2 regions of the Gordonia sp. SCSIO 19800 genome follow, and region 2 is predicted to be linked to the other one. Evidence: predicted binding sites of a transcription regulator. Region 2 holds the regulator's gene; the other holds the start of a gene.
The links. The regulator HspR, encoded in region 2, represses chaperone genes until heat shock. The targets are predictions, from matches to a motif close to ANNTGAGTNNNNNNNACTCANNT.
Positions count from the first base shown of each region.

Region 1: the regulator HspR is predicted to act here: its motif matches at 1,439-1,461, upstream of clpB (ATP-dependent chaperone ClpB).

Region 1 is NZ_JAGRQM010000012.1:50,058-53,466, reverse strand. It holds gene clpB (ATP-dependent chaperone ClpB) at 1-1,369, opposite strand, end outside; gene KB201_RS14885 (hypothetical protein) at 1,629-2,732, shown strand; gene KB201_RS14880 (glucose-6-phosphate dehydrogenase (NADP(+))) at 2,840-3,409, shown strand, end outside.
Region 2 is NZ_JAGRQM010000014.1:100,432-103,840, forward strand. It holds gene dnaJ (molecular chaperone DnaJ) at 15-1,217, shown strand; gene KB201_RS16325 (heat shock protein transcriptional repressor HspR) at 1,221-1,619, shown strand; gene KB201_RS16330 (SRPBCC family protein) at 1,669-2,136, shown strand; gene KB201_RS16335 (hypothetical protein) at 2,149-3,252, shown strand; gene KB201_RS16340 (hypothetical protein) at 3,351-3,409, shown strand, end outside.

The DNA.
Region 1 (3,409 bases), on a different contig from region 2:
TGAGCTTCTCCTTCTGGTCGGCCAGTTCGGCGCGGAGCTTCTCGAGCCGCTCCTTCGACGCCGCGTCGGTCTCCTTCTGCAAGGCGACCTCCTCGACTTCGAGACGGCGGACGATCCGCTCGACCTCGTCGATCTCGACGGGGCGCGAGTCGATCTCCATCCGCAACCGCGACGCGGCCTCGTCGACGAGGTCGATGGCCTTGTCGGGCAGGAACCGCGAGGTGATGTAGCGATCGGAAAGCGATGCGGCAGCGACCAATGCGGAGTCGGTGATGCGCACGCCGTGGTGCACCTCGTACCGGTCCTTCAGGCCGCGGAGGATGCCGATGGCGTCTTCGACCGACGGCTCGCCGACGTACACCTGCTGGAAGCGACGCTCTAGTGCGGCGTCCTTCTCGATGTACTTGCGGTACTCCTCGAGGGTGGTGGCACCGACCAGCCGCAGCTCACCACGGGCGAGCATCGGCTTGATCATGTTGCCGGCGTCCATCGCGGAATCGCCTGTCGCACCGGCTCCGACGATCGTGTGCAGCTCGTCGATGAAGGTGATGACCTGTCCGGCCGAACCCTTGATCTCGTCGAGCACGGCCTTGAGCCGCTCCTCGAACTCGCCACGGTACTTCGCGCCGGCGACCATCGAACCCATGTCGAGGGAGATGACGGTCTTGTTGCGCAACGACTCCGGCACGTCGCCGGCGACGATGCGTTGCGCGAGACCTTCGACGATGGCGGTCTTGCCGACGCCGGGCTCACCGATGAGGACCGGGTTGTTCTTGGTCCGCCGGCTGAGCACCTGCACGACGCGCCGGATCTCGGTGTCGCGGCCGATGACCGGGTCGAGCTTGCCCTCGCGGGCGGCCGCGGTCAGGTCGGTCGAGTACTTCTCGAGAGCCTGGTAGGTCGATTCGGGATCCTCGGAGGTGACCCGTGCGCTGCCGCGCACGGCGACGAACGCCTCGCGCAGAGCCTGCGGTGTCGCACCGAGGTTGTGCAGCAGTTTGGCGACGTCGGAGTCACCGGTCGCCAGGCCGACGACGACGTGCTCGGTCGAGACATACTCGTCGTCGAGTTCACCGGCCAGCTGCTGAGCTGCGGTGACGGCCGCGATCGATTCGCGGGATAGTTGAGGCGTCGAGCTGGCGCCGGACACCGTTGGCATGCGATCGACCAGAGCCTGGGCCTGCGCACGAACGCTCGACGGGTCCACGCCCACCGCTTTGAGCAGCGGCGACGCGATGCCGTCGGACTGATCGAGCAGTGCCACGAGGATGTGGGCCGGTCGCACGTCGGGGTTGCCAGCACTGGCCGCCGCCTGCACAGCAGAACTCAATGCTTGCTGCGTCTTGGTGGTGGGGGTGAAGCTGTCCACTCGCGTGCACCTTTCTCTTAAGTCCAACAGGCTCAAGTATGAGCCATACGCGGTCTACAACGCCAACAGAGTTGAGTGCATTCCGCTCAAGCCTGAAGTTTCTGTGACATAGACCACTTGCTCCAGGATGTCGGGCTGGCGATTCGCCGCCCTCACAGCCGTCCAGGCTCGGGACCCGACGCCACAGACTCTCCGGAACGCGACAAACCGATCCGCAGTATTGAACGACGCACAAGTCGGGCGCCTATTCTTGAGCCTGATGTCACAGCTTTCACGCGACAAGAAGAAGCGCCGCGCCCAACGTAAGCGCAAACACGACTCCGGCAGTGGCAACCACTCCAACGTGGTACCGCTTTTCGGCACAGCAAGGCGACACGTTGCTCCCGAAGCATTCAAGTCGTGGCTCCGCGATGAGGTCTTCCCCGGCGACGAGGAAGCTGTCACCCACATCGGGGCGTACGCGTTCATCGTGCTCGACGCCGTCGGGCAGACGAACCCCGGTTTCGATCCGCTCTCCTGGACTACCGACGACGTCGACACCATGGTGTCGATGCTCAACCACATCGAGTCGAACCAGCAGCAGGACGCCAAACCGCTCGCCATCGCGATCGAGACGCTGCGCCGCTACCTGGTCGAGACCGGCATGTGGCTCAGCACCGAATCCGTATCGGCCTATGCCGCCGAGCAGTTTGCCCTTGCCTCCGGGCTCGAGTTACGGACCACGACAATCGAGGAAGTCGACGAGGCCACCGAACGCGCTGCCCTCCTGGACACACAGCCCGTCCGGCGGGTCACCGAGCTGTTGGACTGGCTGGGTCCGCACCGCCCCACCACGCAGAGTCGGTGGCTCAAACCGGCCGAGGCCCGCGACCTCGCCCGCCGACTCGACATCGACTTCCCCGCTCACGTCAAGAGCATGAGCGACGTCGCGTCGTTACATCACCTGTGGGGCTTTGCCCAGGCCCTCGATATCGTCGAAGCCAATACCTCGAGCGCACGTCCCGGGCGCGCCGCCCATCTGTGGCGGGAGGAGCCCCGGATCGACGTGCTGCGGGTGGGTCTCACCGCATGGGTTCGGTCCGGCTTTCCTCGGGAATACAACCCCGACATCGACTTCTCGTCGTCCTTGATCGGCGTGGTCATTAGCGGACTCGGCGATTCACCGCTGAGTATCGCCGAGATCAACGCCTGGGTCCCCAAACTCGGACTCAGCGAGTTCCTCGTCGAGGCAATCCATCGTCGGCTCGAGTTGTACATCGAAGAAGGCTGGCTGACGCTCGAGGGCGACAGGTACGTCGTTCCCGTCGCGTTACGCCCTGCCGTGGTATCTGCGCTCCCCCTGCCAGGACCTCCGCAGGACTAGACTTGGTCGGCGGCGCAGGGATCCGCTGACGTCCACAGTGCGCGATCGGTAACGGAATCCAGCACACATCCCGCACTCTGCACATCTGTTCGCGCAATATGGATTGAGTGACCACAGACAACTCCACCGGGCCGGTGATCTTCATCCTCTTCGGGTCGACGGGCGACCTCGCCAAGCGGATGGTCCTGCCGTCGCTGTACGAACTCCACCGGCGAGACCTGCTCCCCGACGGATGGCAGCTGATCGGCAACGGACGCGGCGACCGGACCGACGACGAGTTCCGGCAGCACGTGAAGGACGCCATCGAGGAGTTCGGTCCGGACGGGTCGGTGTCATCGGACGAATGGGAAGCGTTCGCCGAGACCCTCCGCTTCGCCGGCGGCGGGTTCACCGTCGACAACCCCGGCCGTCTGCCGGAGGTGATCGACGCGGCCCGTGACGCCGTCGGCGACGGTGCTCAACTGGTCCACTATCTGGCCCTCCCACCGACCACCTTCGTCGACTACACGAAAGCCATTGCCGCGCACGATCTTGCGAAGGGATCCCGAGTCGTCTACGAGAAGCCGTTCGGAACGTCCCCCGACGGCTTCCGGACTCTCGACAAGGCAGTCCACGAATCCCTGGACGAGAAGCAGATCTACCGGATCGACCACTTCCTGGGGAAGGAGAGCACCCAG
Region 2 (3,409 bases):
GGAGGTGACGTCTGGTGGCACCACAACGTGAGTGGCTAGAACACGACTTCTACAAGGACCTGGGCGTTGCTTCTGACGCTTCGGCTGAAGAGATCAAGAAGGCCTACCGCAAGCTCGCGCGCGAGCTGCATCCTGATGCGAATCCGGGTGACAGCGCGGCCGAAGAGCGCTTCAAGCGGGTGTCCGAAGCCCACAGCGTCCTCGGCGATGCCGAGAAGCGCAAGGAATACGACGAGACACGCGCCATGTTCGCCGGCGGACGATTCCGCGGCGGCGGCAACGGCTTCCCGGGTGGCTTCCCCGGCGGCGGAACCACCTACACCACCGGCGGCGGTGGCGACTTCGACCTCGGCGACCTGTTCGGCGGGGCGCAGACCGGGGGCGGCGGTGGCGGTTTCGGCGACATCTTCGACGGCCTGTTCAACCGCGGCGGCGGAACGCAACGTACTTCGACGGCGAGCCGGCCGCGTCGTGGCAAGGACCTCGAGACCGAGACGACGCTCTCGTTCTCCGACGCCGCGCTCGGCACGACCGTCCCCCTGCGGGTGACGAGTCCGTCGCCCTGCACCACCTGCCACGGCTCGGGCGCCAAGCCCGGTACCAGTCCGCGGGTGTGCGCGAACTGCAACGGTTCCGGGTTCGTGAGCCGCAACCAGGGCGCGTTCGGATTCAGCGAGCCCTGCCAGGACTGCCAGGGCACCGGGTCGCGGATCGACGACCCGTGCACCGATTGCGACGGCAGCGGCGTGAAGGTTCGCGCGCGCACCATCAACGTCCGGATCCCCGCCGGCGTCGAGGACGGTCAACGCATCCGGCTCGCCGGGCAGGGCGAGGCCGGTCGTCGTGGCGCCCCGTCGGGTGACCTCTACGTCGTCGTGCACGTGACCCCGCACAAGCAGTTCACCCGCAGCGGCAACGACCTTCGGGTGCAGCTGCCGGTGCGGATCTCCGAACTCGTTCTCGGAGCGACGGTCTCGGTTCCGACCCTGGAGGGTTCGGTCGGGGTGAAGATCCCGCCGAACACCACCGACGGCCGCACGCTGCGCGTGCGCGGTCGTGGGGTGCCCAAGCGCTCCGGCGGGGCGGGCGACCTGCTCGTCACCGTCAAGGTCGCGGTTCCGAACAAGCTCGACGAGGCCGCGGTCGAGGCGATGCGCGCCTACGACCAGGCCGAGCGGGCAAGCGGTTTCGACCCGCGGGCGGACTGGGGGCGATGAGTCATGGCCGGTGCGAGCAACTTCGACGGTGATGGCGCGACCTTCCTGATCTCGGTGGCCGCCGAACTCGCCGGCATGCACGCCCAGACCCTGCGGACCTATGACCGCCTGGGTCTGGTCACCCCGCAACGGACGAGTGGCGGTGGTCGCCGCTACTCGTCCCGCGACGTCGAACTCCTGCGCGAGATCCAGCGTCTCTCGCAGGAGGAAGGCGTCAACCTCGCGGGCATCAAACGCATCATCGATCTGAGCAATCAGGTCGAGGCGCTCCAGCACCGCGTGCGCGAGCTGACCGACGAGGTGCAGGCGTCCCGGACCCGCCGCGGCGGCGAACTCGTCCCGGTGCCGCGCACCAATGCCCTGGTCGTCTGGCAGCCGCGACGCAGACGCACCACCGACTGACCACCTGCTTGGTTTCGCCGAGCCCACGGACGTGCGTAACGTTGAGCGTATGGCTTCTGAACCCGTCAACACCGTCGACTCCGGCCCGCACAAGGTCTCGCGCCGGGTCGTCGTGAACGCCCCGGCCGCCGATGTGTTCGCGCTCGTGTCGAATCCGCATCGGCATCCGGAGCTCGACGGTTCCGGCACGGTCCGCGACACCCCTGTGGACGGGCCCGAGACGCTGACCCGTGGGGCGCGTTTCAGCGTCGGGATGAAGCAGTACGGCGTGCCGTACAAGATCACCTCGACCGTCACCGACTTCGAACCCGGTCGGGTCGTCGAATGGCAGCACCCGATGGGGCACCGCTGGCGGTGGGAACTCGAGTCGACGTCACCGACCACGACCGCGGTCACCGAGACCTTCGACTACTCGACGCTCCGGGTACCGAAGATCATGGAACTCATCGGCTACGACAAGAAGAACGGCAAGGGGATCGAGGGCACCCTGCGGGCCCTCGCGGCCCGGTTCGCCTGAGCCGGACCGCCGATGGACTCCGCCACCGGTACGTCGACCGAGTCCGACGCCTCGGATGAACCCGTCGTCGTCCTCGGTGTCGTCGCCGCGCCGGGCCAGGCGATCGGCTTGGCGCGCAAACTCGTCGACGACAACCTCTCGGACCATGTCCAGACGAACTTCCCGGGCGCACGCTGGCAGGTCGAACTCGTCGAGGCCGGACTCGTGCAACCGCCCGCGGGTGATGCCGAGATCGTGGATGCAACGAGAGACCTACTGCTCGAACGCGAGTGGGATCTGGTGGTCTGTCTGACCGACCTGCCGCTGCACGTCGGCAAACGCCCGGTGGTGGCGCACGCCAACGCGGTCCACGGAGTGGCGGTGCTCTCGGTGCCCGCCCTCGGCGCGACCGGGGTGCGGCAGCGGACGCGCGGGATCATCACCGGGCTGGTCGGCCAGCTCCTCGGTGCCGACGCCGACGACCTCCGCGAACACCAGAAGTCGCCGACGCGATCGGCGCTACGCCACCGTGTCCGTCAACTCGGGACCGACGTCGAGGACGAGGGCACCGCGTTCACCGCCCGCGTGCTGACGGGCAATCTGCGTCTGCTCACGGGCATGGTGCGGGCCAATCGGCCGTGGCGGCTCGCACTCGGGCTCACCCGCGCCCTCACCGGGGCGATCGCGGCCGGGGTCTTCGCACTCGTCACCGCCGACATCTGGCTTCTCGCAGACACTTTCGGTGGGATTCGCCTGACCGGGGTGGCGCTCGGCTCGATCATCGCAATCACCGCGACGCTGATCATCGGCGCCGACCTGTGGGAACGTGGCACCTCCCGTCAGACGCGCGAACAGGTGGCGCTGTTCAACATCGTCACCATGATCACAGTCGTTCTCGGTGTGGGCGCGTTCTACGCGGCGCTGTTCGTCTTGTCCGCGATCGGCGCGCTCTGCCTCGTGGTACCGCAGGTCATCGGTGCGACGCTCGACCACCCTGTCGGCTTCACCGACTATCTGGAGGTTGCCTGGCTGACGTGCTCCCTCGCGACCGTCGGCGGCGCCCTGGGCGCCGGCCTGGAAACCGACGAAGCGGTGCGCGACGCCGCGTACACCCAGCACGCTGCCGAGTCGATCTGAGCCGGACGCCGGACACAGCCGGATGCCCCGGTCCTCGCGTCAGCCGCTAGGCTTGCGGGTCAGAACGCCACAGCAAGGTCGGCGACGGGAGGTGAACCATGTCCGAGGTACCGGCAAACGGCCCGATGCCAGGGTTCGTGGTCCTGGGTATCTCCGT